DNA from 2 places in the Mesorhizobium sp. WSM4849 genome. Region 2 is predicted to be linked to the other one. Evidence: predicted binding sites of a transcription regulator. Region 2 holds the regulator's gene; the other holds the start of a gene.

Region 1 (15,161 bases), on a different contig from region 2:
CCGCGCCACGCGCATGGCGGCGTCGCGCGGGCCCGGCCGCACCCGCTGCGGCCCGACCGCAGCGGCGACGCCGGTAATCGCCTCGATCATGCCAGCCACCTGCGGCCCGGCGAGACCGTAGTAGCGATGCCGCCCCTGGCTTGCCAGCGTCAGCAGCCCACCCTCCATCAGTTTCGACAGATGCGAGCTGGCGGTCGGCAGCGACACGCCGGCCTCGAGCGCCAGTTCGCTCGCTGTCAGCGCCGTGCCACCCATCAGCGCGGCCAGCATGTTTGCCCGCGCCGGATCGCCGACCAGGCTGGCGATGCGGGCTATGTCAGGTCCTTCACGCATAGTTCGTCCTTCATCGAAGCATTGTCGTCAGATAACCACTATCCTCCGCTGAGATCAAGGAGACGACGATGACCGCAAGAACCGTTCCCCGCCGCTTCGGCCGTCGGCCGTTTCCGTTCATCATCTTACACCAGTTGCATCTGTGGCTCCTGGCGCGGTGGTACGACCGCCATCTGCAGCGCCTCGACCTCGCCGAGATTGACGAGCATCTTTTGCGCGATCTTGGCCTGACGCCAGAAGACGTTCGCCGCGAATGCGCGAAGTCCTTCTGGCAAGCGTGACCAGCGTGGAAATTGCCTAGCACACTGGAACCACAGAATGTTTCGACACCGCTCGAACTGTCGGCGCAAGAAGCCAAATTCAGCAAGGAGACAAAATATGACCATCACCTGCTTCATCCGCTACGAGATCGACCCGTTCGGCAAGGCGGCATTCGAGGAGTATGCCCGCAATTGGGGCCAGGCGATCCCGCGCTGCGGCGCCGATCTGATCGGCTATTTTGCGCCGCATGAAGGCTCGGCCACCACCGCCTACGCCGCCTACAACATCGACAGCCTCGCCGCTTACGAAGCCTACCGTGCCAGGCTCGCCGCCGACCCGGCCGGCAAGGCGAATTATGAATTCGCCCGGCGTGAAAAATTTATCCTCAAGGAAGATCGCATGTTCCTGAAACTCGCCTCCGGGCCGCATGCCTCTCTGGTGAAACTATGATCGCCGTCATCTTCGAGGTCGAGCCGGCAGCGGGCAAGCGCGACGCATATCTCGGCCTCGCCGCCGACCTGCGCCCGCTGCTCGACGGCATAGACGGTTTTCTGTCGATCGAGCGCTTTCAGAGCCTCACCGACCCGAACCGCATCCTGTCGCTGTCGTTCTGGCGAGACGAGGAGGCGGTGAAGGCCTGGCGCAACACGGGGGAACATAGGCGGGCTCAGAAGGCCGGCCGTGGCGGCATCTTTGCCGGCTACCGTCTGCGTATCGCCCACGTCGTGCGCGACTATGGCCTGACCGAACGTGCAGAGGCGCCTGAGGACAGCCGGGCGCTGCATGGGTAGGGCTTTCTAAGCATTCCCTATCAGCACGCCCGCCGCGAACACCAATCCGCCGCCCAGCACCACCTGAAAGGCGGCGCGCCAGAACGGCGTCTGCATATAACGGTTCTGCACAAAGGCGATCGCCCATAGTTCGAAGAACACCACCACCACCGCGAGAATTGTCGCGGTCCAGAAATACGGAATTAGGTAGGGCAAGGCGTGACCGAGACCGCCCAGCGCGGTCATGACGCCCGTGGTGATGCCGCGTTTTACCGGCGAGCCGCGGCCCGACAGCTTGCCGTCGTCGGAAGCCACCTCGGTGAAGCCCATCGAGATGCCGGCGCCGATCGAGGCGGCAAGCCCGACCAAGAAGGTCTGGAATGTGTCATGCGTGGCAAACGCGGCGGCGAAGATCGGCGCCAGCGTCGACACCGATCCGTCCATCAGCCCGGCCAGGCCCGGCTGCACATAGGTCAGGATGAACTGGCGTTGCTCGGCCGCTTCTTCCTCGTTCTTCACCGCGCCCGGCACATGCTTTTGCTCCAGCCGCTGCGCCAGCGTCTCGTGGCCCTGTTCGGCCACCGCCAGATCGTCGAGCAGCTTTCGTGTCGAGGCGTCGCTGGTGCGTTTCGCCGCCTCGACGTAGAACAGGTACGCCTGCCGCTCCATCGCCTCGGCTTGGCTGCGTACATGCTCGATGCCGAGTGGCCTGACCAGCCAGTCGGGCTTGCGATCGTAATAGCCCCTCACATGCTCGCGCCGGATCAGCGGAATGCGCTCGCCGAAACGCTCGCGGTGAAGTTCGATCAGCGAGTCGCGATGGCCGTCCTCCTCCTCGGCCATCTCCTCGAACACTTTGGCCGAATGCGGAAAGCTATCCGCCAGCCCGTCGGCATAGGCACGATAGATACGCCCGTCGTCTTCCTCGGAAGAAATGGCGAGCGCCAGGATCTCTTGCTCCGAGAGCGATTCGAACGGACGGCGGCCAAAACCGAAAACACGGGAAAGCATGAGAAATTCACCCTAGTTTAGAATAATTCTAAACTAGGGTTTGGCGCGCCATTGGTCAATCGCGCCCGTCTGCCGAACGTCCAAAATTAGGAGCTCCGGGAATCCTTCTCTGCCCCTTAATTATTGGCGAATGTTCACCTATATAGCTGAACCTAAGCCAAGAAAAAGGAATCCGTAGATGCCGGCCAAACAGTCCACGCATGCATTCGACCCGAAACCCGTTCTCGACCTGATCGCCGGTATCGAGGCCGATTTGCAGCGCCTCAAAGGCCTGGTCGAGCAGCAGGTCGAAAAATTCGATCCGGCCAACCCGCACAACAAGGCCCCCGACGGCAAGCTGACCGAGGAGGGCGTCGAGTGTTGCTACCGCATGTTCGACGAGGGCAAGTCGCGCTATTCGGTTGCCCAGCAGATGAAGATCTCCTTCGCCGCCGCCACCCATCGCTTCAACACCTGGCGCAAGATGGGCGGCGCCAAACGGAAAAGGACGCTTTTGGGATAAGAAGCGGCCGGGCGAAGATCTCCTGACTTCGTCACCCTAGGGCGGAGCGAACGCGAAGCGGAGCCCTAGGATAACGAAGTTAGGGAGGCTTCGGCCAAACGTCGGGGCGCTGATGAAGGCACCACGCTCTTTTCGCAATCCACGAATTGTAACGGTCACATTTTTCCAGTGGTGCGCGGCCTGGTTTTCCGTGCACCATGGGCGATCTCACTTCTGCAGGACCTCGCCATGACCACCCTTCCCGGCATCGCCGACATCCGCGCCGCAGCAGCGCGATTGTCCGGCCTGATCGTCGAAACGCCGCTGATCGAATCGCCTGAGCTGAACAAGCGCTTCGGCGCCAGGATCCTGTTCAAGCCGGAGACGCTGCAGCGTACCGGCTCGTTCAAGTTCCGCGGCGCCTACAACAAGCTGTCGTCGCTGGGCGATGAGGAGCGCAGCCGTGGCGTCGTAGCCTTCTCGTCGGGCAATCACGCGCAAGGCGTCGCCGCCTCGGCGGCGATGTTTGGCGTCAATGCGGTCATCGCCATGCCCACCGATGCGCCGGCGATGAAGGTCGGCAATGTCAGGAAAATGGGCGCGGAAGTGGTGCCGTTCGACCGTTTCCGCGATGACCGCATGACGGTGGTTCGCCCGTACGTCGAACGCGGCATGGTCCTGGTCCCACCTTTCGACGATCCGGCCATCATCGCCGGCCAGGGCACGATCGGCCTCGAACTGATGGCGCAAGCGAAAGCGCTCGGCGTGAGCCTCGACGCGGTCGTCATTCCCTGCGGCGGCGGCGGCTTGAGCAGCGGCATCTCGATTGCGGTCAAGGATGCCTCGCCGGGCACGGCCGTCTGGGCGGTGGAACCCGAACATTTCGACGACACCTGTCGTTCACTGGCCAGAGGTGCCCGGGTTTCGATCGAACCCGGCCACACTTCGATCTGCGACGCGCTCCTCACCGCCGAGCCGGGCGCGATCACCTTCGAGATCAACCGCAGGAATCTCGCCGGCGGCATTGCCGTCTCCGACAAGGCCGCGGCACAGGCTATGCGTGACGCCATGGCCCATCTCAAGCTGGTGGTCGAGCCCGGCGGCAGCGTCGGGCTGGCCGCACTGTCATCAGGCGAGATCGAGCTATCAGGCAAATGCATTGCCGTGGTGCTGTCCGGCGGTAATGTCGATTTCGGCACCTACGCTGAGATCATGGCGGCGGCTTAGGTGGCGACCGAACCAGCACCATTCAAAAAGGCTGACATGGAATGAAACTGTTCTTCAGCCGCAATCCCAATCCTCGCCTCGCGGTCGCGGTGGCACGTTATCTCGACGCAAAGGTCGAGTTTAAATTCGCCTCCCCCTTCGCTCCGGGGCAGGCTGAGCGATTTCGCCCACTGAATCCAAATCTTTCATTGCCCATACTTGTAGGCTCGGGAAAAAGCCTCTGGGAGACCGATGCCATAGCCTGCCGGCTGTCACGCGACGCGCATTCGGATCTCTGGCGCACCGGCGATGACGAACCCGAGATGATCCGATGGCTCAGTTGGGGGAAAGAGAACTTCGCAAGAGCTTGCGACGTCGTGCATTTCGAACGCGGGACCAAACAGCGGTATGGGCTCGGCCCGATCGATCAGGGCCGGGTTGAGGAGGGGTTGAGAGACTTCCGCACGGCCGCTGCAACACTTGAGGCCGAGCTTTCCGAGCCAGAATGGCTGGTTGAAAATTCGGTTTCCTATGCCGACTTTCGAATGGCGACGTTTCTGCCCTTCAACGATGTCGCCAGATTGCCGCTCGATGATTATCCTTCTGTCAGCCGCTGGTATCGTCAGCTTGAAGAAATCGACGCCTGGCGCGATCCTTTCCAAGGACTGGAAGCGCCTGAATTGCCGCCGGTCCCGGGAAGCCCGCATGAACCTCGATCCGAATGATCATGCCTATCGGCACAACCCGATGCGCTATTAAAGCGCGGTGTTTCACGACCTATCCGCCATGGCGAGAGTCCCCCCTTTTTCTGTTGATCAAAACGGGAAAACAACGCTAACTGGCTCCCGCGAGGGACCATGCTGACAGTTGATGAAGTGCGAGCAATCCCGTTGTTTTCGGGTTTGCCGCCGGCCGAACTGGAGCGGCTGGCGCGGACAGCGGCCGACCTCCATCTCAGCCCTGGAGAGTTCGCAGTTCACGAGGGCGGAGAGGCAGCGCTGTTTGCGGTTCTCGCCGGCAGGATCGAAGTCGTAAAAACCTTCGACGGCGTCGAGCGGACGCTCGGCTGGCGGCTGCCGGGAACGATATTCGGTGAGGTGCCGATTGCCCTGGGCTCGGGTTTCCCGGGCGGGTACCGCGCCACTGAGCCGTCCCGCGTGATGCGGATCGAGGTTCAGCAGTACTACTCCATCGCCGCGGTTTCAAAGGACGTCGCCCAGAAGGTCAGCGCGCTTGCCCGCGAGCGGATGGGCGGGCTGCAGAGCGTCACTGCCGAGCCGCAGAAGCCGCGCGTGACATTGGTCGGCCATCGCTGGGACACGGCGTGCGGTGATCTGCGCCGGTTTCTGGCCCGCAACCAGATCTCATTCACCTGGCTGTTGCCCGGTCCTCAGATGCCGAGGCTTTCTGGTCTGCCATGGGCAAGCCGGCTCTCGATGGTCCCGTTGCCCGGCTGGCGGACGGAGAGATCATGGAAAGTCCCGCCGTGCGCGATCTTGCCATGCGCCTCGGGCTGCAGACGCGCCCGCGCGGCGCCGAATACGATGTCGCGATCATTGGCGGCGGGCCGGCCGGCCTTGCCGCGGCGGTCTACGGCGCATCCGAGGGACTGCGCACCATCGTCGTCGAGCGCGAGGCGCCCGGCGGACAGGCGGGGACATCGTCGCGGATCGAAAACTATCTCGGCTTTCCCAGCGGAATCTCCGGCGACGAACTGGCCAGCCGCGCGCTGCAGCAGGCGAGGCGGCTGGGCGCCGAAATCCTGGTCACCCGCTCCGTCGCCGGCATCGATCCGGCGACGCACCAGCTGTTTCTCGACGGTACCGATGCCGTGCGGGCGCGCAGCCTCATTCTTGCGACAGGCGTGACATGGCGTCGTCTCGCCATCGACGGGTTCGACCGCCTTATTGGCAAGGGCGTCTATTATGGAGCCGCGCGCAGCGAGGCAAGCACCACACATGGACTGGACGTCTTCCTGATCGGCGCCGGCAACTCGGCCGGCCAGGCAGCGCTGCATTTTTCGGGCCATGCGCGCAGCGTGACACTGCTCGTGCGCGGCCCGGCGCTTGCAGACAGCATGTCTCACTACCTTATCGAGCAGCTCAGGGCGAAATCGAACGTAAAAGTCCAGCTTCGGTCCGAAGTCCAGGCTGTGCACGGCGAGACTCACCTGACGGCGATCGACACTCTCGACAAGGCCGGCAATGAGGTGAGCCGGCACGATTGCGGCGGGCTCTTCGTTTTCATTGGCGCAACGCAGAGACCGAGTGGTTGCCGGCCGACGTCGTGCGCGATGCCCGCGGATACGTGCTGACCGGGGACGATGTGAAGAAGGCCGGCGGCTGGTCGCACGACCGCGACCCCTATCTGCTCGAAACCAGTGCGCCCGGCGTCTTTGCCTGCGGCGACGTACGCTTGAGTCCTGTCAAGCGGGTTGCGTCAGCGGTCGGAGAGGGCAGCATGGCGATCGCGTTCGTTCACCAGTATCTGGCGAATGAAGGAAAGGCCCACCGCAGCCGAAGCTAGACAGGGGCCGGCAACGTCCGCTCATGTTGCGTGCTCGGCTCCGCCGACCACTTCAAACGGCATGGTCCCACGCGTCGGCTATTGACGGCAGCCGGCCTGACTGAGTTTTGATCCTAGTCCAGCGTTCGGCGGAACCGCACCAGTGCGACGCCGGCAAACAGCGCTACGAACATGACGAGCCAGCCGATTTCCGTCGCGACCGCCGGCAGTTCGGCACCCTTCAGCATCACCGCGCGGATGATGCGCAGGAAATGCGTCAACGGCAGGATTTCGCCGAAAGTCTGGGCCCAGCCTGGCATGCCGCGATAGGGGAACATGAAACCGGACAGCATGATCGACGGCAGGAAGAAGAAGAAGGTGAGCTGCAGCGCCTGCATCTGCGTGCGCGCCATCGTCGAAATGGTATAGCCGAGCAGCACCAGCGCCAGCACGAAGATCAGGACCGCCGTCAGCAGCAGCGGCATCGACCCGGTGAACGGAATGGCAAACAGCAGTTTCGCCGCCGCGAGCACCACCACCACTTGTACCGCGCCGACCACCAGATAGGGCAGCACCTTGCCCAGCATGATCTCGAGTGGACTGGACGGCATCGCCAGAAGGTTTTCCATCGTGCCGCGCTCGGTCTCGCGCGTTAGCGCGATCGAGGTCATCATTACCATCGTCATCTGCAGGATGACGCCGAGCAGGCCGGGCACGATGTTGTATTGCGAGATGCCTTCCGGATTGTAGCGCCGGTGCACCACCACTTCGAGCTGGCCCCGGGCAGCTTCGGCGGCCGTCTCCTGCATGCCGCGTGCCCGGAGCAGCGCCTGGTTGGCGACAGTGCCGAGCGTCGAGATGGCGCCGCTGGCGACGGCTGGGTCTGTCGCGTCAGCCTCGATCAGGATCTGGGGCTGGTCGCCGCGCTCGACCCGCCGGGCAAAATCCGCGGGGATGGTGACAACGAAGGCGACATCGCCGCGCGCCATCAGGAATTCCGCCTCGGCGGCACTTTGCACGACACGGTCGAACCTGTAATAGCCGGTGGTTTGCAGCGCCGAAACCATGGCCCGCGTGTAAGGATCGCTGCTCATCGCCACCAGGGCTGCCGGCAGGCTCTTCGGATCGTTGTTGATGGCATAGCCGAACAGCACCAGCTGCATCAGCGGCACGCCCAGCATCATGGCGAAGGTGATGCGGTCGCGCCGCATCTGGATGAACTCCTTGATCAGCAGCGCGCCGAGCCTAGCGAAGGAAAAGACGCTGTCTATCCGGTTTCTCATCCCATATTGTCCTTCGAACCGGACATGAACTGGATGAACACATCCTCCAGGCTGGTCTCGCCCGGCGTCACCGTCACGCCCCTGTGCTCCTTCTCGACGTCGGCGAGTGCTGCCTGAAGCGCTTTCTTGTCGGAGCCGACGACATGCAGCGTCGCGCCGAACGGCGCCACCTGGTCGACGCCGGGGCGGCCGCTGAGTGCGGCAGCAACCTGGTCAAGCTGCGGGCCTTGCACCACAAAGGTCGTCAGCCCGGCATTCCTGACCACCTCGTCGACCGTGCCGGTGGCCAGCATCTTGCCGTACGAGATGTAGCCGATGCGGTGGCAGCGCTCGGCCTCGTCCATGTAGTGGGTGGAGACCAGCACGGTCAGCCCGCCGCTGGCCAGGCGATGGATCTCGTCCCAGAATTCACGCCTGGCTTTCGGATCGACCCCCGCCGTCGGCTCGTCGAGCAGCAGCAATTTCGGCTGATGCATGATGCAGGCGGCCAGTGCCAGCCGCTGCTTCCAGCCACCGGACAGCGTACCGGCCAGCTGGTCCTTGCGCGAGGTGAGGCCAAGATCCTCCAGCGTCCTGCCGACATGCTCGTTAAGCGGCTTCAACCCATAAAGCCGCGCCACGAATTCGAGATTCTCGGCTATGGTCAGATCCTCATAGAACGAGAATTTCTGCGTCATGTAGCCGACTTCGCGCTTGATCCTCAGACTGTCGGTGCGGATGTCGAAGCCGAGCACCGTGCCTTCGCCCTCGTCCGGCGTCAGCAGGCCGCACATGATGCGGATGGTCGTCGTCTTGCCCGAGCCGTTCGGGCCGAGGAAGCCGACGATCTCGCCCTCGGCCACCGTCATCGTCACATGGTCGACGACGGTCTTGTCACCAAAACGCTTGACCAGGCCATGGACATCGATGGCGTTCATTTGCCGATATCCGCCAGATCGACATCGACGATCTGCCCCGGTTGCAGCGCGCCGGCATCGCCCTCCGGCCGCGCCTCGACCAGATAGACCAGCTTCTGCCGGGTCTCGAGCGAGTAGATCACCGGCGGCGTGAATTCCGGGTCCGGCGACACGTAGCTGACGCGCGCCTTCACGTCAGGCCCGCAGCCGTCGCAATGGACGTTAAGCAGCGTTCCGACCTTTATCGACGAGAACGCGTTTTCCGGAACATAGACGCTGAGCTTCACGGCGCCGTCCGGCAGCATCGAAATGACAGGCGCGGTCGGACCGGCGGTATCGCCCGGATTGCGGATCACGTCGTTGACACGGCCCGGCGACGGCGCCGCAAGCACACGCTTCGACAGCCGCCAGCGCGCTTGCTCCAGCGCCGATTGCGCCTGCCTGACCTTATTGTCGGCGGCCTTGATCGTCTCGGGCCGTGCCGGCAGGCCGCCGACAGCGAGATTGGCTTCCGCCTGGCCGAGCTGCGCGTTGGCTGTCTCCAGCGTCGCCGAGGCGGTGTCAAAATCGGCCTGGGTGCCGGTGCCGCGTTTGAACAGATCACTGGCGCGGGTGTATCTGCGTTTGGCGTCGGCGGCCTGCGCCTTGGCCATGTCAACCTGCGCCTTGAGCACCTCAATCTCTTCCGGCCGTTTGCCGACCTGCAGGTCGGCAAGTTGCGCCTGGGCCTGGGCAAGAGCCGCCTCGGCCTGTGCGACGGCTATTTTTGCGTCGGCGCTTTCCAGCGTCACCACAGGCGTACCCGGCGCGACGCTGTCGCCGCGCCTTACCGAAATCGTCTCTACCTGCGCCACCTCGATCGGCGCGAGCAGCACATAGTCGCCTTCGACATAGCCGACGGCGAGCGGCGGCGCCGGTGCGCAGGCACTGAAAAGCAGGGCGGCGAGCGGCAAAGAGCAGAGGAAACTCATGACCTACGATCCTTCCGGGCTGCCAATATCGCCCCAAGATTATCCGTCACCGCCGCCGCAATCTTGGTGGCCTCGGCATCGCCGATCCCTCGCCAGCCCATGCGGCGCATCACCGCTTCGCGGCCGATGCGAAAATAGACGACCTGGCCGATCAGCGTGAACACGGTGAGTCGGGTAGCCTCGCTTTCGGCCGGCTCGCCAGTTGCCTGCTCCCAGATCAGGCAGAGCCTACGATGCGTCGGCTCGAACACGCCGTCATAGATGCGGTCGAGTGCCGCCGTAGGATGCGAAAGTTCGCGCAGGACGAACTGCACGATTTCACCGGCCTCCGGCCTGGCCACGATGAAGGCCACCATCCGCTCCAATGCGGTGAAGAGTTGTGCCCGCGCCGCTTCAGGGTCGTTTGGCGCCTGCAGATCGCCGATCGCCTGGCCGGCAATGGCCTGGATGGTGTCGACGATATAGTCGGCCGCTGCCGCGCGAAGTCCTTCCTTGCCGCCGAAATGATAGGCGATCGAGCCGATATTGGCCTTGGCCTCAGCCGCGATCTCGCGCGTCGAGGTGCCGTCGAAACCCTGCCGTCCGAACAGCGTCAGCGCTGCCTGGACAAGTGCTGCGCGCGTCATGTCGGCGGGCGATACCTCGCGACGCGGAATTTTGGCGTTTGTCGGCTTGCTCATATCAAGTATTTAATCAATCGAATGATTAAAGTCAACCTCGCCTATCTCCATCTTGCCATCTCCAGCCGCACGCGCTTTAGTGCGAAGCCATGGTCAAGGAAATCGAGCGCAAGTTCCTGGTCTCCGGCGCGCAGTGGCGGGATCTGGTCGAGGCGGACATCCGCATTCGCCAGTTCTATCTCGCCGCCGCACCCGACCGCTCGGTCCGCGTGCGCATCAGCGACGGCGCCTTGGCAAAGCTGACGCTCAAATTCGGCAGCAAGGCCCGCGAACGTGACGAATTCGAGTATCCGATCCCGCTGGCGGAGGCGGAAGAGATGCTGGCCTTCGCCATCGGACGTGTCATCGAGAAGACACGCCACCATGTTAGGCATCGCGGCCATCTCTATGAAGTCGATGTCTTCGGCGGGACGCTTAGCGGTCTGGTGGTCGCCGAGCTTGAGACGCCCGAGGACGTGCAGGACGAAATGCTGCCAGATTGGCTCGGCCGCGAAGTCACCGGCGAGCAGAGGTTCTACAACGCGTCGCTCGCCATCGAGGGGGTTCCGGAGATCGCCGCATGAGCTATCGCATCGATCCGCGCCTGCCGTTAACCGGCGAGGTCAGGAGCATCCTCGCCGAGGAGATCGGCAAGGCGCTCGTCCATCTGGACGCGGCGCATGACAGGCCGGAGCAGGCGCTGCACAAATGCCGCAAGCGGCTGAAGAACGTGCGCGCCTTGCTGCGCCTGGTCCGTTCCGGAGACGAAACATTTTGCGGGACCGAGAATCAGTGTTACCGACAGGTGGCTGCCCTGCTTGCCGGTCCGCGCGAGGCAACCGCGCTGGTTGAAACCATCGATCGGCTGGCGGCAAGCTTTCCCGAGCAAAGCGCCGGCGGCGGTCTCGATGCCGTTCGCGACACGCTCGTCGCACGCCAGCACCAATTGCATGGTGGAGCCGGCCTCGGCGCAGCGATAGCTGCCGCGATTGCCGCTTGCGAGGAGGGTATCAGCCGGATCGATACGCTGGCCTTGCCCGACCAGCCCGAACAGGCCGCCGATGTGCTTGCCGAAGGCGCCCGCATCACTCTGCGTCGTGCCAGAAAGGCGCTGGACAAGGCAGGCTCCCGCGGTGAGGCCGATGATTTCCATGATCTGCGCAAGGCGGCCAAGACCCACGGCATGCATCTGTCGCTGCTCGGAAGGCTGTGGCCGACGCCGATCAAGGCCCGGCGCAAGGCGGTCGACGAACTCGGCGAAAGACTGGGCGAACTGCATGATGTGTTCGTCCTGCGTACGCTTCTCGATGCCGACGACCGGCCGCTCGGCTCTCCTCAGGAAATGCGGCTTCTGAGCAAGCTGTTGAAGCGCTCGGAGAAAAGCCTGAAAAAGACCTGTCTCGCCGCGGCAGCCGATCTGTTCGGCGACAGCCCCAGGCGCTCGACAAGGAAACTCGCGCGCAAAGTGCGTGACGATCTGGCCGCTGCGCCGCGCGAAGATGCCAGCGCGCCCGGCGCCGCCGGCTGACGCGGTGCTTGCATTGGTATCCGTCCCGAGATCGTTGACAAATAAGGAGGAGGTTTAGACCTCTCCCGGGGGGCTTTTTTCAGTTGCGCCCGCGCACAGCGGTTTGGGGCACGCATAAAAACCAAGGAGGCGGCGGGATCGTCGGCAGGACTGTCGGCGGTCGCCGTCGCGACTTTTATCGGCTCAGCCTGGCGGCTTCTGCGGCACGACCGGCTTGAGGCGCACGCCCCTGCCGCCGCGCTCGCTGGCCTGGTTCTCGCCGATCTGTTCCACGCCGGCCTCATCGAGAGCCTGGATGACCTTCATCAGCGTATCGACCACGCCCCTGACCACGCCGTCGCTTGCTTCCATGCGCTGAATGGTTGGAAGCGAAACCCCGGCGCGCTCGGCGAGCATCTTCTGATCGATGCCGGCCAGCGCCCTTGCGGCGCGCATCTGCGCGGCAGTGATCATCGGCTAAGAACCCCCGTCTGAGTCTGCATTTCCATGTGTAATACCATCATTATGATGGTTCAACCATCATGATGCACATGTCACGCATGCACACACCAAAACCGCCTGGGTCTTGCAGAGCTCGCGCGTTTCGCGTCGTCTGGCGGAAATAGCCACGGCGGTCTTCAATTTTCAGCAATCGAAATTCAAAGGGATTAACAGTTGAGAGTTTTCAGGGCTTTTGATGTGGTCGACGTTCTTAGTGTCGACGGTTTTCCAGCTGGCAGGTTGCGGGCATGAGCTCGCCAACACGCTGATTTGACCGCACGCTGACCGACGCAGCGTCGTTCTGACCAGCCGGTTCAGGCGCCGTCGGTCTGCCCGCGCCAGCGCTGTAACGCCCATGCGGCCAGCCAGCACAGCATCGCCCAGGCGAAGCCGGCGCACCAGCCAGCCAGCACGTCGGACGGCCAGTGGACGCCGAGATAGACGCGGCTGATACCGACCAGCAGTGCCGTCAGCACCGCCAGCGACAGCACGTAAATCTTCGTCGTTCGCCCAGGCAGGAAGCGCGACGCCATGCTGCCCAGCGTCAAATATGTCACCGCCGACAGCATCGCATGGCCGCTCGGAAACGAAAGCGACGCCACGTCGGCGAGATGCGAGACCAGATCGGGGCGCGGCCGGTCGATTCCGAGTTTCAGCGTGCTTGACAGGACCTGTCCGCCCGCCACCGCTACGAAGACGAGAAATGCTGGTCCCGGCCTGTGGATCAGCAGCAGATAGACAATCACCGCCGCCGTGATCAGCCCGAGCACGATGGCGCTGCCGAGGCTGGTGATGTCGCGCATCGCCCCTTCCAGCCATGGCGGTCCGATCGGATTGTCGGGCTGGCCCGCTTCACGAAAGGCGAGCAGGATTTCCGTGTCGAAGGCGTGCGGCGTGGTGTCTCGCGCCACCTCCATCAGCTCCTCGAACCCCCACAGTCCGCCGGCGATGACCAGTCCGGCCAGCAGCACCGGGAATTCGATCCAGTTGAGCAGCTTGCTTGCGGTATTCTTCATCGGCCCGATCGTCCTACAGCGCCGAGCGTCCTTTTAGACGCGCAAAGTACGCTGTAGCATTTTGACTGGCGCATGATCCCCAGCGAAATCGATTCCGATTTTCGGGGTCATGCGCGGTTACAGTTTTTGCAGATAGGGCCCGAGCGTGATCAGCGCCACCGCTGCGACGGCGAGCGCGATGCCGGTCGCCTGCAAGGCATCGACGCGCTCGCCGAAGAACACCAGTGCCACCACGTTCACCGATACCAGCTGGATCACCGCCGACAGGCTGAACGACACCGACATGCCGAATTCACGGATCAGCCTCAGCATGATAAGATTGCCCGCCGAATAGAGCGCCAGGGTCAAAACGATCTTGCCGAGGCTCGGCGCCATTCCCCATTGCTTGGCCGCCGTCGCCGCCAGCAGGAAGATCACCGTCGAAATGCCAAGCTGCCCCAGTCCCCAGAAACTCACTTTTTTGTCCCTCTCGATGCGATCTTCCGCGCCTGCCGCAGATGTTGTTTCCGAAGCTCGGGTCGCGGTCAAGCGGAGCTGATCATGGACATGAAATCGGGGCTGGAATTGGCCGGCAACGTCATCAAACTGTGATCTGCTGGCGATAGGCGGTCAGTCAAGCAACACGCTCCAGCCATCCCAAAGAAGCCAGAGGCAAGCCCCCATGACTGAACATCGCTCCACCGGACATCTTTCCCCAAATGCCCATTTCCGCACCAGTCTGCTTGAGGAAAACGATGGGCCAGGAGCCAATCCCACTGACAACCAGACGATGGGCGAGATCATCGCCGCGCGTTTCTCGCGCCGTGGTTTCCTGCAGGGATCGCTCGCGGCAACCGCCATCGCCGTCACCGTCAGCCCGCTCGCGCTGATCCTCGCCGACGATGCCCGCGCCGCCGGCGGCTCGGCCTTCAGCTTCAACGAGGTCGAGGCCGGCGTCGACGACAAGCATCATGTCGCCGCCGGCTACGACGCCGACGTGCTGCTGCGTTGGGGCGATCCGCTGTTCGCCGATTCGCCGGACTTCGATCCGACAAAACAGTCGGCGCAGGCCCAGGAAAGACAGTTTGGCTACAACAACGACTATGTCGGCTATATCCCGATCGACGGCTCGGCCGAGCATGGCCTGCTGGTGGTCAACCACGAATACACCAATTCGCATCTGATGTTCCCGGGCATCGTGAAAGTCGGCGAGAAGGACGGCAAAAAAGCGCTCGAAATAGCGCCCTTGAGCAAGGAACAGGTCGATGTCGAGATGGCAGCACACGGCGGCACCATCGTCGAGATCCGCAAGGAGTCGGGCAAATGGCAGGTGGTGCGCGACGGCAAGCTCAATCGCCGCATCACCTCCAACACCGAGATGGCACTGTCCGGCCCGGTCGCCGGACATGACCGCGTCAAGACCAGTGCCGATCCGACCGGCACGAAGGTCTTCGGCACCGCCAACAATTGTGCCGGCGGTGTCACGCCCTGGGGCACCTACGTCATGGCCGAGGAAAACATCCACGGCTATTTCTCGGGCGAACTGCCGGCCGGTCACGCGGAAGCCGCCAACTACAAGCGCTTGGGCATTCCCGAAGGCGCCTATGAATGGGCGGCGCATTATGACCGCTTCGACATCGGCAAGGAGCCGAACGAGCCCAACCGCTTCGGCTGGATCGTTGAGGTCGACGTCAACGACCCGACGTCGGTGCCAAGGAAGCGCACTGCGATGGGCCGCTTCAAGCATGAGGGCGCTGAATCAATCGTCGCCAAGGATGGCCG
Region 2 (15,161 bases):
GCCGTGATGCCGACCGCCTTCATGTCGGCATTGCGCCTCCGCGCCCGGCGTCGGGCGCGCGCGCCGGCCGACAGCTGATGGATGAGCAGGAGGAGCCCTGCGATCACCAGGAAGCCGACCCCGAACCCAAGGCAGGCTGCCATCGGCCCGTAGTGACCCGCCACCCAGATATAGGCCGCTCCGACGAGGAAAACGACGCCGCACAGTGCTGCAAGTGCTGCGAGCGCATAGACGATTGCAGCCGTGCGCGCGCGGCGCACGGCTGCAGCGGCTTCACCCGAGACGAGGCCCGAGATCAACGATGCCAGCATTCCCATCTGGGCTGAGACTAGCGGCGCGCGAGAAGCGCGAACAGAAAGCCGACGCCTGCCGCGATTGCCAGCGACGTCACCGGCTTTTCGCGCACGCTCGCCACCACTTGCGCCTCGATGTCCTTGGCGTTGCTGCGCAGGGTGTCGAAGGCTGCTTCGCCCTGGGCGCGCAATTGCTCCACACCTTCGGTCGCGGCGCGGCGGGCCGTCCCATAACCATGTTCGCCGGTCTTGGCCAATTGCTTGGTGAGTTTTTCGATATCGGCTTTCAATTGCCTGATGTCGGCCTCAAGATCCGAATCCGCCCGGCTTGCGTTCGCGGCCTTTCCTGCAGCAGTCGCCATTGCTTAACTCCTTGCTTGCTTGGCTCCAAACGCTCGATACACGCCAAGGTTCCGAAATCGGAATGAGGTCCATGAAAGGGTGTTTCCGCGTATGAGTCCAGCCCGACCCGAGCGTCCCGGGACCGGCGTCAGATCAGCGGCCGGCGATCCTCGCTCAACCCTCCCAGCGAGTTGAGCTTTCGTTAAGGACCGAGATTTCTGTCATCTGCGACGGGCATGCCTTTAGATGACAGGATGCCAAATAACTTTAGATGACAGGAAGCCAAATAGAGATCATGACTCCTCTGTTCCCTGCGCTTCCCCTTTTCCCTGCGCCCCACGGAGACATTGCCACGTGCCCTTGCTTGACGGATTGCGGATTCTTGTTCTGGAGGATGAATTCCTGATCGCCATGGATGTCGAGCAGCTTTGCCGCGACTACGGCGCCGGCGACGTGATCGTCGCCCGCAATCTGGGTGAGATCGATCGGAAGAGCGTTGCCTCGCAATTCGACGCCGCCATCGTCGATCTCATGCTGGGCGGCGCTTCGACGCTCGATTTCGCTTCGCGGCTGCGCGAATCGGGCGTGCCTTTCGTCTTCGCCTCGGGCTATTCCGACATGGACGAAATCAAGGTGTCCTTTCCCGATATCAGATTGGTCACCAAGCCTTATTCGGGAGACGATCTCGTGCAGGCAGTGGCGGCGGCGTGCGGGCGCGGCCCTCTTATCTGATGTCCGGAAACCGGGGCCCGCATTACCGGGGACCATATTATCGGGGTCGGTATTTCAGGCGGCGTTCGACCCCGTCACCTGAGCCGATATCGCATCCGGCCCAAACTCGTCATCGCCGGAAATCTTCAAGATTTCCTGCAGCCGCGTGCGGGCGCGGCTGACGCGGCTCTTGATCGTTCCGACCGCACAGCCGCAAATCTCAGCAGCTTCCTCATAGGAAAAACCCGAAGCGCCGATGAGGATGATGGCTTCGCGCTGGTCCTCGGGCAATTGCTCGAGCGCGCTACGAAAGTCCTTGAGGTCGAGCTGACCGTGCTGGGCCGGATGGACGGCTAGCCTGGCCGTCATGATGCCGTCGCTGTCCTGCACCTCGCGGCCGCGCTTGCGCATCTGCGAATAGAATTCGTTGCGCAGGATGGTGAACAGCCATGCCTTGAGATTGGTGCCCGGCTCGAAGCTTTCATGCTTGTCCCAGGCCTTCACCAGCGTTTCCTGCACCAGATCGTCGGCCTTGTCGGCATTTTGCGTCAGCGACACGGCAAAGGCCCGCAGGCTCGGAATCGAGCCGAGCAGATCCGTCTTGAAGCTCTGGGACACGGCCGCCATGCCTCAGTCCTTTTTCCGTGCAGGTTGGGCCCGTTCCAACTGGCTGAGCAATTGGGCGAAGCGATCCGGCACATTGTCGGAGACCAGCTCGTCGTAATATTGCTTGAGTTTGCGACCGATTTCCGAATTTGGCCCAAGCGGGTCGCCGGAAGCTGCCCGGCGCCTGTTTGCAGCGCCAGCCGTGATATCTTTCGTCATGTCTTCATTTCGCCCTTTGTTCCCAGCACCCTGCCGCCCTTCAATACACGATGCAAAGCAGGCGGTCCCCTCGTCTGGTTGCCCGTCCCGACCTCAAACGCCGTCCTCTTACATTAGTTCCAAACCATCGGAACTTTTTCGGAAAGCCGGCGTTTATGTTTTCAGGGTTTATTTTCGGGGCTTGTAATCACCTTGGCCTGCAATCTATGCAATTACGTCGGAGGGAGACGTCCATCATGAGCCTATCCGCAACCATCGCTCCGCACCTGCCGTTCCTGCGCCGCTTCTCGCGAGCCGTTTCCGGATCGCAGGAGAGTGGCGACGCGCTGGTCGCCGCGATGCTCGAAGCCATCATCGCCGACATCGACATCTTTCCGGACGCGTCGAACGACCGCATCGCGCTCTACAAAGTCTTCGCCAGGCTGTTCACCTCGGTCGCCATCCGCGTTCCGCAAGAACACCCGCAGTCGGCGTGGGAACAGCGCGCCGCCGCCAATCTGAACGCGATCTCACCCCGCCCCCGCCAAGCCTTCCTGCTGGTCGCCGTCGAAGGTTTCAGCGAAGACGAGGCGGCGGAGATTCTCGACGTCGACGATCAGGAGTTCTCCGAACTTCTCGCCGAGGCCAGCAACGAGATTTCCCGCCAGGTGGCAACCGATGTGCTGATCATCGAGGACGAGCCGCTGATCGCCATGGACATCGAGCAAATGGTCGAAAGCCTCGGCCATCGCGTCGTCGGAACTGCGCGTACCCACGCCGAGGCGGTGGCGATGTTCACAAGGACGCGGCCGAAGATGGTGCTGGCTGACATCCAGCTTGCCGACGGCAGCTCGGGCATCGAAGCGGTGAACGAGATCCTGTCGTCCACGCCGGTGCCGGTGATCTTCATCACCGCCTTTCCCGAGCGCCTCCTGACCGGCGAGCGGCCGGAGCCGGCCTTCCTGGTCACCAAGCCGTTCAATCCGGATATGGTCAAGGCCCTGATCAGCCAGGCGCTGTTCTTCGACCGGCATGCGAAAGCCGCTGCATAGGACCGGGCAGGCCCAGCCTCGCGCTGCCCCGTTCCACGGATCGCCCGTTTTCCCACTGATCGAATGATGCTGGCCGCTTGCGGCTGGCAACGTCACTTGCGCCTCGAACTTCCCCCTGCGCATGACGATTCAATTCGGGCCGGAAAGATTTCCAGGGATCGTCTTTTTCGGGAAATGGTGGAACAAACGGTAGCGAAAGACGTTTTTGCCGTACCATTTGAAGGAGATGGATCATGCTTTACTGGGCGCTCGTATTTCTCGTCGTCGCGATCATTGCAGGCGCTCTTGGTTTCGGCGGTATCGCCGGCACCTCGGCCGGTATAGCGCAGATACTGTTTTTCATTTTTCTCGCTTTCCTGATCATTTCGCTTATCGCGGGCTTGTTCAAACGCGCGTCGTGAACTGCGATCGAACACTGGGAGCCGCACCCCTCAAGCGGTTTCCAGCTACCGCCGGGCGGAGTCCTTACCGGACGTCGCTCGGCGGACCTCTTTTGGGAACCCATTTTTCCGTCAGCCGTTCAGCCTGCATTGGGCGGGTGAACTGAACAATGCAACCCAGAGCCGGAGACATGAAAGACAGCGGACGGAGCGATGAGATCATCGCTTTGCAGTCCGCTGAGAGTGGAATGCAGCTTGGCCGGGCCCTTCTCCATGCGCTGCACAATGCCGGCATTTCGGTTCTCTATCAGGATCGCGAGATGAAAACCGTCTGGGCCCGCAACATGCGCCCGCCATGGGCTTCCGATACGACCGACAGCAACGGCATCCTGCCGCTGACGCAGGCGGAGCGTATCGGTGCGGCCAAACGCAATGTCGTCGCATCCGGCAATCCGGAACATCTTGAGCTCAGCATTCCCGCCGACGATGGCGTTCGCTGGTTCCAAATATGGGTAGACGCGGATCACGACGACGGCGGCGCCGTGCAGGGCGTCGTCACCACCATGGTCGAAACGACCGAGCAGAAACGTCGCGAGCAGACCCTGAAGACGCTGCTGCGCGAGGTCAGCCACCGCTCAAAGAACCTTTTGGCAATCATCCAGAGCATCGCCACCCAGACCAGCCGTTATTCGGACACGCTCGGTGATTTCCTGACACGCTTTCGCGGCCGGCTGCAGTCGCTTGCCTCATCCCAGGACCTGGTGACCTCGTCGAACTGGCGGGGAGCGGCACTACGCGAACTGGTGTCCGGCCAGGTCGGCCGCTATGGAGCCGACCCTGTGCGCAGCTTGCGTTTCCAGGGTGCAAATCCCTACCTCAACCCCAATGCCGCCCTGCATATCGGCTTGGCCATGCACGAGCTTGCCGTCAATTCGGTCAGCTACGGCGCTCTGTCGCGAGCCGACGGATTCGTCGAGGTGACGGCCGATCTGACGGCCGCTTCCGCTGGCGAGACCGCACTGTCGCTGACATGGGCCGAAGCCATCGGAGCCAATGACAATCAGCCCAGTGAGAAGCGCTTTGGCAGCGTCGCGCTGGAGCGCGTCGTGCCTGCGTCGTTGAACGGTACGGCGACACTTGAAATCACCGGGGACCGCCTCGAATATCGTCTTGTCGTTCCTCGCGGCAATTTCGAGACGGATTGAACGGACAGCAGCCGGGGCCAAGAGGGCTGGGGATCGATACCGGCCGCGCCGGCTTAACCATCTGTTCACCATAAAGTCCGATGCTGTTTTTCCCAGACACCGCTCCATGAGGTTTTCGATCGCAGTTGCTGCGCAGTACGGGAGGAATGGCTTTGACGGTTGCCGACATCAACAGGCTGGAACAGGCCGCGCGCGTTTCGATGGGCGGGTTTCAGGATCTCGAAGCATCCGCGATGCCGTCGCCCCGTACTTCCCTCCCGACCCCCGGCGTCGCCGCGATCGGGCTGGCTGCAGTGGTCGTCCTGGTCGCCGCGTTCCAGTTGATCTAATGCATGTCGCGCAAAAGCATTCCCTCGGGCCTGACCCGAGGGTGTGCAGCGGTTTTGCGATAACGACATGCATAAATACAATTTAAAGCGTCGGGCCCAAAGTGGCCGGCGGCTTGTGCTTGCCTCATGTCGACCTGTTCTCCAATCAGTCGCGCCAGCCTGCATGGCAGGAACTTTGACGGATGTGGCCCGTTCTTATGGCCGGAGGACCGTCGCCATGGAACACATCGCTGCCGTGTTGCTGGTCATTGGCTGTTCGAACGCGATGACCGAGTGTCGCGAACTGCCCGTATCGGTGAGCGTTTTCGAAACCGCTCAGGAATGCACCGCCGCGCGGCCCTTTGCCTTGAGCGATTTGCAGGGTCAGGCTCCGCGCATAATTGCCAAATGCCTTTCCGTCGATCCGGCACTTGAGGATGATTACGACCAGATCGTCTGGAATGTGCGTCCGGACGGCACGCTCGACGCGTCCGTGGAGATTTCCGATCTTGAGGTTGCCTCGAACGGCGCGCGCCCCGAAAAAGATTCCCTTAGCCAACAATGAAATCGAGCAGGCAAAACGCTTTTTCGCATGATACATGACGGGTAGAGCTACAAGTGAGGACAAAAAGGCGAGGAGTGACCCTATGCGGAAGATGATTATTGCCATGGTTGCCGTGATCGCAGTCAGCGGTTGCAGCACCACTGAGAAGGATGTCGCCGTCGGCGCCGGTGTCGGCGCTCTGGCCGGCGGCCTGATTGATGGCGGCAAGGGTGCGCTCGTCGGCGCAGCCATCGGTGCCGGTACCGGCCTGCTGGTGCGCAACCTGCGCAATGGCTATTGCCAGTACCGCGACAACCGTGGCCGTCTGTTTACGGCTCGCTGTTGATCCGTTTCAAACGCATGAAGCAATAGAAGCGGAGACCGGACGAGCCGGTCTCTGTTTACTTGCGCCTTCGAAAACGGTCGGTTTGCGGCAGCGTTTCAGTCCGACAGTGGAATCCTGATTTCCACGCTCAACCCGCCATCGTGAAAATCGCGATTGATCGTACCGCGCAATTCGCGCGTGACGTTCAGATCGATCAGCTTGGTGCCAAAACCGGTTTTGACAGGTGGTTCGAGCTTCTTCTGGCCGGCTTCGCGCCAGTTGAGGACCAGCGTCCGGTCGCTCCTGCGGCCCTCGACCGACCAGTCGACCTTGAGTGACCACTCGCCCGTTCTAGCATTGACCGAATTGCCGGTTTCGCCATATTTCAGCGCGTTCGTTGCCAGTTCATGAAAGGTCAGGCCGAGCGCTTGCGTCGTCGTCTCGTCGAGCAACACCTCTGGCCCCGACAATATCCCCTCGGGAAGCTCCTTGCCGAACACCTGGCCAAGTTCGATGCGCAAGAGATCGCCGAGATCGGCCTTCTGCCAGCGCGAGCGCGTCAGCATGTCCTGGGAAGCCGCCATCGCTTGCAGCCGGGCCGAAAAAGAGGACGAGAACTCGTGGACGTCGGTGGCGTGCGACGCCGTCTGGCGCGCGATCGCCAGCACCCGCGTAATCGAGTTCTTGATGCGGTGCTTCATCTCCTGCAGCATCAGGTCTTTTTCGAGCAGGCTTTTTTCCGTCGTTTCATGAAGCAGCGAGACCGCGTCATAGGCCCGTTCCTGATAGCGGGCCACCAGCGCGATGGTTCCCGCAAGCAGCAGCCCGAACAGGCCGAGCATCACCGGAATGGCGCGCGAGGAGGGTTGCGAGAATGCGCTTGTCGGTCTGAACAGGACGGTCCATGGACGTCCGGCGATGGTGATCTCGCGAGAAACCACCAGCCTGTCACCGAAGCTCGACGCCGGCGGCGTTTCCGACTGGAACAAAAGATGGTCGGCATCCACCTTGCCGTCATAGATTTCGATGTTCACCGGCAGCAGCGGCGTTCGGCTCAGCGCGGTCTGGAACAGATCGCGGGCGCGGAAGGCCGCATAAAGAAAGCCTGATGTCGAGGATCTGGACGCATCGATGCCGTCCTGGGCGGTTTCGACGTTGAGCCGCACGAAGACCAGGAAGCCGGTGAAGGTCTGCGCAGCACCTGTTTCCTGGCCTAGCTGCACGCGCCCGCTCGCGTGCTGCTGGTTGTCGGCCATCGCCCTTTCGATCGCCTCGCGCCGCACCGGTTCGGTGAACATGTCGTAGCCGATGCTGGACTGATTGGAAGGATCCAGCGGCTCGAATAGCGTGATGGGCGTACGCCATGGCAGCGTTGTCGTAGCCGGATAGATCGCATCGCTGGCGCCATAGTCGTGCAGGATGGCACGCTCGACAGCTGCCTCGTCGCCGGCTCTCACCAGCCGGAGAAAGCCGATACCGCGCAGGCCGGTAAAATTGTCGTTGATACCAAGCGCTTCGAAGAACGCCTTGAACTCGCCCCGCGAAATGCCACCACTGCGCGCCTCGAACAGCGCATGGGTCGATCGCAGCAGCGACAGATGCAGGTCGATGCGGCTATCGATCCGGTTGAGCGCATCGTCCGCCGTCGCCTCGAACTTGATGCGCGCCGCTTCCTGCGTGGCGAAATAGGCGAATCCCGCCATCGTCAGGCTGATCAGCGCGACGGCGATGAAAGCGACGATCGGGAAGAACTTCTTCAAGTTGCTGCTGCGGCCCATGGTTCCCCATCTTATGGGCAAGTCCCCGTGGCAACACAATGGCGCGGCCAAACCATCATGACGACTGGCATATCACATGACAGGTATTTGACGCTTCAGGCGGCGATCTTCAGTGCACCTGGGCCCGGAATGGCACCGGGCGGGCACTTGCCCAAAATGATCATGCCGAGCACCTCGTCCTGGGTCACGTCGCTGGTGCGCGCCGTGCCGACGACCCGACCATTCTTCATCACGCAGACGCGGTCGGCAAGCTCGAACACATCGTGGATGTCGTGGCTGATCAGGAAGATGCCGATGCCGTCGGCCTTGAGCTGCATGACCAGTTCGCCGACCTGTGCCGTTTCCTGCGGCCCCAGTGCCGCCGTCGGCTCATCCATGATCAGGATGCGGGCGTTGAACAGGATGGCGCGCGCGATTGCCACCGACTGCCGCTGGCCGCCCGAAAGCTTGACCACCGGCTCCTTGAAGCGCTGGAAACGGGGATTGAGCCTGCCCATCACCTTGCGCGCCTCGGCCTCCATGGCGCCGTCGTCCAGCGTGCCCCAGCCGGTCATCAGCTCGCGTCCGAGGAAGAGATTGGCGGCGGCGTCGACATTGTCGGCGAGCGCCAGCGTCTGGTAGATCGTCTCGATGCCGTATTTCTTGGCGTCGCGCGGATTGGCGATCGAAGCCTCTTCGCCATTGACGAAGATCTGGCCCGAATCGCGCTTGTAGGCGCCGGACAGGATCTTGATCAGCGTCGACTTGCCGGCGCCGTTGTGGCCAAGCAGTGCCACGACCTCGCCCGGGAAAAGGTCGATCGACGCATCGTCGACAGCACGGATGCCGCCAAAGGCAATCGAAATGTTGCGCATATCGATCAGTGGCGTGGGCGCAGTTGTGTCAGCCATGATCGTTCCTCCCTATGGTTTTTGCTTGAGCACGGTCTTGTCGAAACCGGCGTCCAATTTTCGCTGACGCGGCGCTTCGGCTCGGGATCATGCTCAGACCCGCTTGCGGTAGACGGTGTCGAGCCAAACGGCGACGACCAGGACGGCGCCGACGACGACGCTCTGAAGCGGTGAATCGATGCCGAGCAACACCATGCCGGACTGCAGCGACTGCATCAGAAGTGCGCCCAGCATCGCGCCGAGCACCGTGCCGGAGCCGCCGGCCAGCGACGTACCGCCAATGACCGCAGCCGCGATGACCAAGAGCTCGTCCAGCGTACCCAGCGCATTGGTCGAGGCATTGAGGCGGGCCGACGCAATCGCCGCGCTGATCGCGGCCAGCACGCCCATGATCATGAACACCTTCATGGTCACCCAGCGCGTGTTGATGCCGGCGAGTTCGGCCGCTTCCGGATTGCCGCCAATGGCGAAGACATAGCGGCCGAAACGGGTGCGCCTGGTGATGAAGGTCATGACGATGCCGACTGCGACCGCGATCAGCACCGGTATGGCGATGCCATGGGCGATGAACAGGCCGCCTTCGGGAACAGTGATGCCGGTCCGCTGAGCGTACTGGCGAACGATGCCGATCGGCCAGGGGTAGGAATTGGCGATCCAGACGGCGCCAAGGATGGCGGCGCAGGCGACAACACCAAGCAAGCTCTCCGCCCAGACCGGGCGCAGCGGGAATTTGAACCGCTTGCGCTGTGACCGGCCGTTGAGCAGCATCAAGGCGACGGCCACACAGGCGAGAATGCCGACGATCCAGCTTGCGGTTGCCCCGATCGAGCCACGCGGCCCGCCACCCATGAGCTGGAATGTGGCGTCGAGCGGCGCGACGGTGCGCCCGCTCGTCATCAGCCACGCCATGCCGCGCCAGATCAGCAGGCCGCCCAGCGTCACGATGAAGGCCGGAACCTCGAGATAGGCGATGATGAAGCCCTGGAGCGCGCCGATCATGAGGCCGAGCGCTACGCCGGCAGCCAGTGCGATGATCCATATCCAGGGATTTCCAAGCTGGAAGCCCATGACCCGGATGAGGAATTCGGCCTGCGCGACGCCCATCACCATGCCGATCACACCTTCGACGGAGCCGACCGAAAGATCGATGTTGCGCATCACGATGACCAGCACCATGCCGGTCGCCATGATCGCGACCGAGGAGGTCTGCACCGACAGGTTCCAGAGATTGCGCGGCGTAAGGAAGAGCCCGCCCGACAGGATGTGGATTCCAACCCAGATGACCAGCAGCGCGCCGACCATGCCGAGCATGCGTATGTCGAGCTCGGTTGCCTTGAGGAAGCGGCCGACGGGGCTGAGCTCGGATTCACGCGCCCGATCGGCAGCTGTATCGGCGGCCGGCGTGTTGGAAGTCGCGTCGGTCATGATGTCCTCCCACCGGGTTGCCGTCTGCCGCGGATGCCGGAAGCAGCTTGGAAGTTAGCCGCGAGAAGCGGAAAAACAATTCTTTCTGAAAAAACGCCGCGGCGTGAAGCCGCGGCGTTTCAGGCTTCTTGCGAAGGCCGGATCAGTTGCAGACCGGGACAGTGCCCGCTGCCACGCCGGCGCAGACCTCTTCCTTCTTGATCCAGCCCGCGTCGATGACGACGTTGAGATTGTCCTTGGTGATGGCAATCGGCGTCAGGAACAGCGACTTGACGACATTGCCGCCCGGCGTGGTGAAGTCCTTGACGTCCGCAATGTCTGTCATCTGCTTGCCGTCGGCCAGCTGCGAGGCGATCTCGGCAGCGTTCTTGCCGAGCTCGCGCGCGTCTTTCCACACCGATACGGTCTGCGTGCCGAGCGCGATACGGTTCAGCGCGGCATAGTCGCCGTCCTGGCCCGACACCGGCACGGATCCGGCCAAGCCTTGCGCCGTCAGCGCCGCGACGACGCCACCGGCGGTGCCGTCATTGGCAGCAACCACGGCATCGACCTTGTTGTCGTTGGCGGTCAGGAACTGTTCCATGTTCTTCTGAGCGTTGGCGGGAAGCCAGCCGTCCGTATAGGCCTCGCCGACATTCTTGATCTTGCCGCTGTCGATCGCGTCCTTGAGCACTTCCATGGAGCCGGCGAACAGAAAATCGGCATTCGGATCGGCGCCCGAGCCCTTGATGAAGACGTAATTGCCTTCCGGCGCCACCTTGAACACTTCGCGGGCCTGCATGCGGCCGACTTCCTGGTTGTCGAAGGTCAGATAGAACACGTCCTTGTTCTCGATCAGCCGGTCATAGCCGACGACCGGAATGCCTTCGTCCAGCGCCTTCTGCACCGCCGGCCCGATGGCCGAGGCATCCTGCGCAAGGATGATCAGCGCGTTGGCACCCTGCGAGATCAGGCTCTCGACGTCGGTCAGCTGCTTGCCGGGATTGGACTGTGCATCGGCGGAAATATACTTGTCGCCGGCGGCCTCAATCGCCGACTTCATGGCGGCTTCGTCGGTCTTCCAGCGCTCTTCCTGGAAGTTCGACCACGAAACGCCAATGACCTTGTCCTTGGCCTGTGCGACCGACGCGAGCGTCAGCGACATGGCGACCCCCGCCAGCATGGCGGCTGCGAATCTCTTCATGATTTTCCTCCCTGCGCCGCGTACGGCGCGACCAACTGGCCCGAAGGCCGGCACAAAGGCCCCTATTTTTTCGAGGCTCGAAAAAATACTGGTCCAACCGCGAAGCGCTGTCAACATCAATTCCGATGGATTTTGATGTCCCTGCCGACTTATTTCGAGCCTCGGAATAAATAATGACAGGGTCCGCTGCTTCTGCCACTATTTGTCGGACATTACCGACGGCCTCCGATTCATGAGCGGCCGCGGCAATAGGGAGGAAGCAAAAGAATGTCGGTTGGAATCCGTCATGACGATTTGCGCCGGCGTAACCGGGCGATGGTGATTTCTGCGGTACGCCGGGCCGGCCAGCCGTCGCGGACCGAGATCGCCGCAACCACCGGCCTCAGCCATTCGACCATATCGGCGATCTCTTCCGACCTGATCCAGGAAGGCATCCTGACCGAGAGCAAGGCGAGCGAGACCGTTTCGATGAAACGCGGCCGACCGCAGGTCGGCCTCAGCCTCAATCCGGAAGCCGCTGCGGTATTGGCGGTCGTGTTGTCGCTGAATTTCCTGTCGGTCGCTGTCATCGATTATGCCGGACAGGTCGTCGCCGAGGAACAGCGCCGGCTGGACACGCTGACCATGTCGCGCGACGAGCTGATCGACGAATGTGTCGCCATCGTGCGGCGCCGGATCGAAGACCCCGACCTCGACGTCCAAAGCGTCGCCCGCATCGCGCTGGCGATCCAGGGCATCACCGATTCGCATGCGCGCGCCATGTTGTGGTCGCCGATCACGCCGCAGACGAACATCGCCTTCGCCGACATTCTGGAACGCGAGTTCGGCATCCCGGCCATCATGGAGAACGACTGCAACATGATGGCCGTGGCGCTGCGCTGGCGCGACCCGGATCGCTACCGCGACGATTTCATCGCCATCCTGCTCTCGCACGGCATCGGTATGGGGCTGGTGCTGAAGGGCGAACTGTTCACCGGCACCCATTCCTCGGGCGGCGAATTCGGCCACATGATTCATCGGCCGGGCGGCGCGCTTTGCCGCTGCGGGCGGCGCGGCTGCGTCGAGGCCTATGCCGGCAACTACGCCATCTGGCGCAACGCAAGGCAATTGAGCGAGAACGCAGAGCCGGTCGCCGATGTCAGCGACGCCGAGATGCAGGCACTGGCGGCCCGGGCGCGTCAGACGGACGGACCGGAGCGCGAAGCCTACCGCAAGGCCGGCGAAGCGCTCGGCTTCGGGCTTGGCAGCCTGTTCGCGCTGATCGATCCGGCGCCGGTCGCCATGGTCGGCGCCAGCGCTGCCGCCTTCGACCTGATCGAACCGGCCCTGCGCGAGGCCATCGCCCAGACCGCCGGCGGCCAGCATTCGGGTTCGATTTCCTTCGACACCGAGACGAACGAGCTGCCGCTGATCCGCGAAGGCTGCGCCTTGCGGGCGCTGAGCTTCGTCGACCAGGAGATTTTCGCGCCGGGCGCGCAAGGGAAGTCCGGCACGATCAGGAAGGACGTGGCCTGAGTCCGAAGGCAAGGAACAAAGGCGGAATGCGACTTGGGGATGTGTTGAGATTCAGGTCAGGCCGCGCCGGGCTCGAAGACGGGCGCGAGCCGACCAGACTGGGTGAGTTCCGAGAACCGGAACGGAGCGTACTTTTGGGTACGTACCGGAAGCGCAGGAAATCGCCGGTCGCAGGCCGGCATCACCTGAATATCAGCTAGTCTTCCCTGATCGCATAGCCCGCACCGCGGATGGTGCGGATGACGTCGGGCATGCGACCATTGTTGACCGCCTTGCGCAACCGGCCGACATGGACGTCCACCGTGCGCTCGTCGATGTAGATCGTCTCGCCCCAGACATTATCGAGCAACTGGCTGCGCGAGAAGACCCGACCTGGGTGCCGCATCATGAATTCGAGCAGCCGGAATTCGGTCGGCCCGAGCCGGATCTCGCTCTTCTTGCGATAGACCCTGTGCGATTCGCGATCGAGCATGATGTCGCCGACCTTCAGCACGCTGGACAGCACTTCGGGCTTGGCGCGGCGCAGCAGCGCCTTGATCCTGGCCATGAATTCCGGTGTCGAGAACGGCTTGACCAGGTAGTCGTCGGCCCCTGTCGAGAGGCCGCGCACCCGGTCGCTCTCCTCGCCGCGTGCGGTCAGCATGATGATCGGCAGCCGCTCGGTTTCGGGGCGCATCCGAAGGCGTCGGCAAAGCTCGATGCCGGAAACCGCCGGCACCATCCAGTCGAGCACCAGAAGATCGGGCACGTTTTCCTGCAGCCGGATTTCGGCCTCGTCGCCGCGCGTCACCACCTCGACCTGATAGCCTTCGGATTCCAGATTGTAGCGGAGGAGGACGCCCAGCGGCTCTTCGTCCTCCACCACCATGATGCGTGGCGCGATCATCGACCGGTCACCCCCGTCATGTCGCCGGCGCCGACATCGTCGTTTCGTCGAGCTTCGGGCGATCCGCCGGCAATTGCTGCCCGGTCACGACATAGTAGGCGTTTTCGGCGATGTTGGTGACGTGATCGCCGATACGCTCGAGATTCTTGGCGCAGAACAGAAGATGCGTGCAGGCGGTGATGTTGCGCGGATCCTCCATCATGTAGGTCAGGAGTTCGCGAAAAACCGCCGTGTATTTCACGTCGATCTTCTGGTCGTCGGCGCGCAGTTCTTTCAACGCGCCGGCATTGCGCGACACATAGTGCTCGACCACGCCGCGGAGCTGCACAAGAACGAGATCCGCCATCGCGTCGATACCGTGCGAGAGATTACGCGGCGTGGCGCTCTGCCCGACTGCGCTGACCCGCTTGGCTATGTTCTTGGCCAGGTCGCCGATGCGCTCGAGATCGCCGGCCATGCGGATTGCGCCAACCACGGCGCGCAGATCTTGCGCCATCGGCTGCCGCTTGGCGATCAGCGTGATCGCACTATCGTCGAGTTCGCGCTGCCGCGCATCCATGATGGCGTCGTCCGAGACGACGCGCTGCGCCATCGCATTGTCTGATGCAAGCAACGCGCGGATCGAGGCTGCGACCATCGCGGCGGCGAGCTCGTCCATATCGCGGATCAGCCTGTCGATGTGCTCCAGTTCCTCGTCGAAAGATGCGACGGTGTGTTCACCCATGATACTGTCCTCGTGTTCGAAATTCGCCGCCGGACCGCTCAGCCGAACCGGCCGGTGATGTAGTCCTGGGTGCGCTTGTCGTCGGGGTTGGTGAACATCTTGTCGGTCGCGCCCTCCTCGACCAGATAGCCGAGATGGAACATCGCCGTGCGTTGCGACACGCGCGCTGCCTGCTGCATCGAATGGGTGACGATGACGATCGTGTAGTTCTGGCGCAGTTCGTCAATCAGTTCCTCGACGCGGGCGGTGGCGATCGGATCGAGCGCCGAACAGGGCTCGTCCATCAGGATCACTTCCGGCGATACGGCGATGGCGCGCGCGATGCACAGGCGCTGCTGCTGTCCGCCGGAGAGACCGGTACCCGACTCGAGCAGGCGATCCTTGACCTCGTTGAACAGGCCGGCCTTCTTCAGGCTCGATTCAACGATGCCGTCCAACTCGGCCTTGCTCCTGGCCAGGCCGTGAATGCGCGGACCGTAGGCGACGTTTTCATAGATCGACTTCGGAAACGGGTTCGGCTTCTGGAATACCATGCCGACGCGGGCTCGCAGTTCGACGACATCGATCTTCGGGTCGTAGACATCTTCGCCGTCGAGCGTGATCTTGCCGCTCACCCGCGCGATATCGATGGTGTCGTTCATTCGGTTCAGGCACCGCAGGAAGGTCGACTTGCCACAGCCCGATGGGCCGATCAACGCCGTCACCTGGTTCTCGCGGACATCGATATCCACATCGAACAGAGCTCGCTTCTCGCCGTAATGAACAGAGACCTTTTCGCCCTTCATCTTGATCGAAG

Evidence for each region. The regulator PhoB, encoded in region 2, activates phosphate uptake and scavenging genes when phosphate is short. The targets are predictions, from matches to a motif close to TGTCATNNANCTGTCAT.
Region 1: the regulator PhoB is predicted to act here: its motif matches at 13,976-13,992, upstream of AC0L3L_RS22165 (PhoX family protein).

Annotation. Positions count from the first base shown of each region.
Region 1 is NZ_JBVVPW010000020.1:21,933-37,093, forward strand. Features, by position in the region: gene AC0L3L_RS22065 (ArsR/SmtB family transcription factor) at 1-333, opposite strand, end outside; gene AC0L3L_RS22070 (DUF1127 domain-containing protein) at 402-614, shown strand; gene AC0L3L_RS22075 (NIPSNAP family protein) at 712-1,044, shown strand; gene AC0L3L_RS22080 (antibiotic biosynthesis monooxygenase family protein) at 1,041-1,385, shown strand; gene mbfA (iron exporter MbfA) at 1,392-2,375, opposite strand; gene AC0L3L_RS22090 (hypothetical protein) at 2,554-2,877, shown strand; gene AC0L3L_RS22095 (threonine/serine dehydratase) at 3,106-4,083, shown strand; gene AC0L3L_RS22100 (glutathione S-transferase family protein) at 4,125-4,787, shown strand; partial or broken gene AC0L3L_RS22105 (cyclic nucleotide-binding domain-containing protein) at 4,920-5,195, shown strand; gene AC0L3L_RS22110 (NAD(P)/FAD-dependent oxidoreductase) at 5,534-6,376, shown strand; gene AC0L3L_RS22115 (hypothetical protein) at 6,334-6,588, shown strand; gene AC0L3L_RS22120 (ABC transporter permease) at 6,702-7,838, opposite strand; gene AC0L3L_RS22125 (ABC transporter ATP-binding protein) at 7,847-8,767, opposite strand; gene AC0L3L_RS22130 (HlyD family secretion protein) at 8,764-9,717, opposite strand; gene AC0L3L_RS22135 (CerR family C-terminal domain-containing protein) at 9,714-10,397, opposite strand; gene AC0L3L_RS22140 (CYTH domain-containing protein) at 10,487-10,960, shown strand; gene AC0L3L_RS22145 (CHAD domain-containing protein) at 10,957-11,904, shown strand; gene AC0L3L_RS22150 (helix-turn-helix domain-containing protein) at 12,088-12,357, opposite strand; gene AC0L3L_RS22155 (phosphatase PAP2 family protein) at 12,699-13,400, opposite strand; gene AC0L3L_RS22160 (hypothetical protein) at 13,518-13,856, opposite strand; gene AC0L3L_RS22165 (PhoX family protein) at 14,062-15,161, shown strand, end outside.
Region 2 is NZ_JBVVPW010000004.1:67,889-83,049, reverse strand. Features, by position in the region: gene AC0L3L_RS05525 (hypothetical protein) at 1-317, opposite strand, end outside; gene AC0L3L_RS05520 (ElaB/YgaM/YqjD family protein) at 329-655, opposite strand; gene AC0L3L_RS05515 (response regulator) at 996-1,367, shown strand; gene AC0L3L_RS05510 (RNA polymerase sigma factor) at 1,422-1,973, opposite strand; gene AC0L3L_RS05505 (NepR family anti-sigma factor) at 1,977-2,171, opposite strand; gene AC0L3L_RS05500 (response regulator) at 2,408-3,202, shown strand; gene AC0L3L_RS05495 (DUF1328 domain-containing protein) at 3,436-3,603, shown strand; gene AC0L3L_RS05490 (sensor histidine kinase) at 3,753-4,787, shown strand; gene AC0L3L_RS05485 (hypothetical protein) at 4,934-5,116, shown strand; gene AC0L3L_RS05480 (hypothetical protein) at 5,334-5,660, shown strand; gene AC0L3L_RS05475 (YMGG-like glycine zipper-containing protein) at 5,743-5,985, shown strand; gene AC0L3L_RS05470 (CHASE domain-containing protein) at 6,081-7,724, opposite strand; gene AC0L3L_RS05465 (ATP-binding cassette domain-containing protein) at 7,838-8,632, opposite strand; gene AC0L3L_RS05460 (sugar ABC transporter permease) at 8,726-10,057, opposite strand; gene xylF (D-xylose ABC transporter substrate-binding protein) at 10,200-11,240, opposite strand; gene AC0L3L_RS05450 (ROK family protein) at 11,508-12,755, shown strand; gene phoB (phosphate regulon transcriptional regulator PhoB) at 12,952-13,641, opposite strand; gene phoU (phosphate signaling complex protein PhoU) at 13,658-14,365, opposite strand; gene pstB (phosphate ABC transporter ATP-binding protein PstB) at 14,404-15,161, opposite strand, start outside.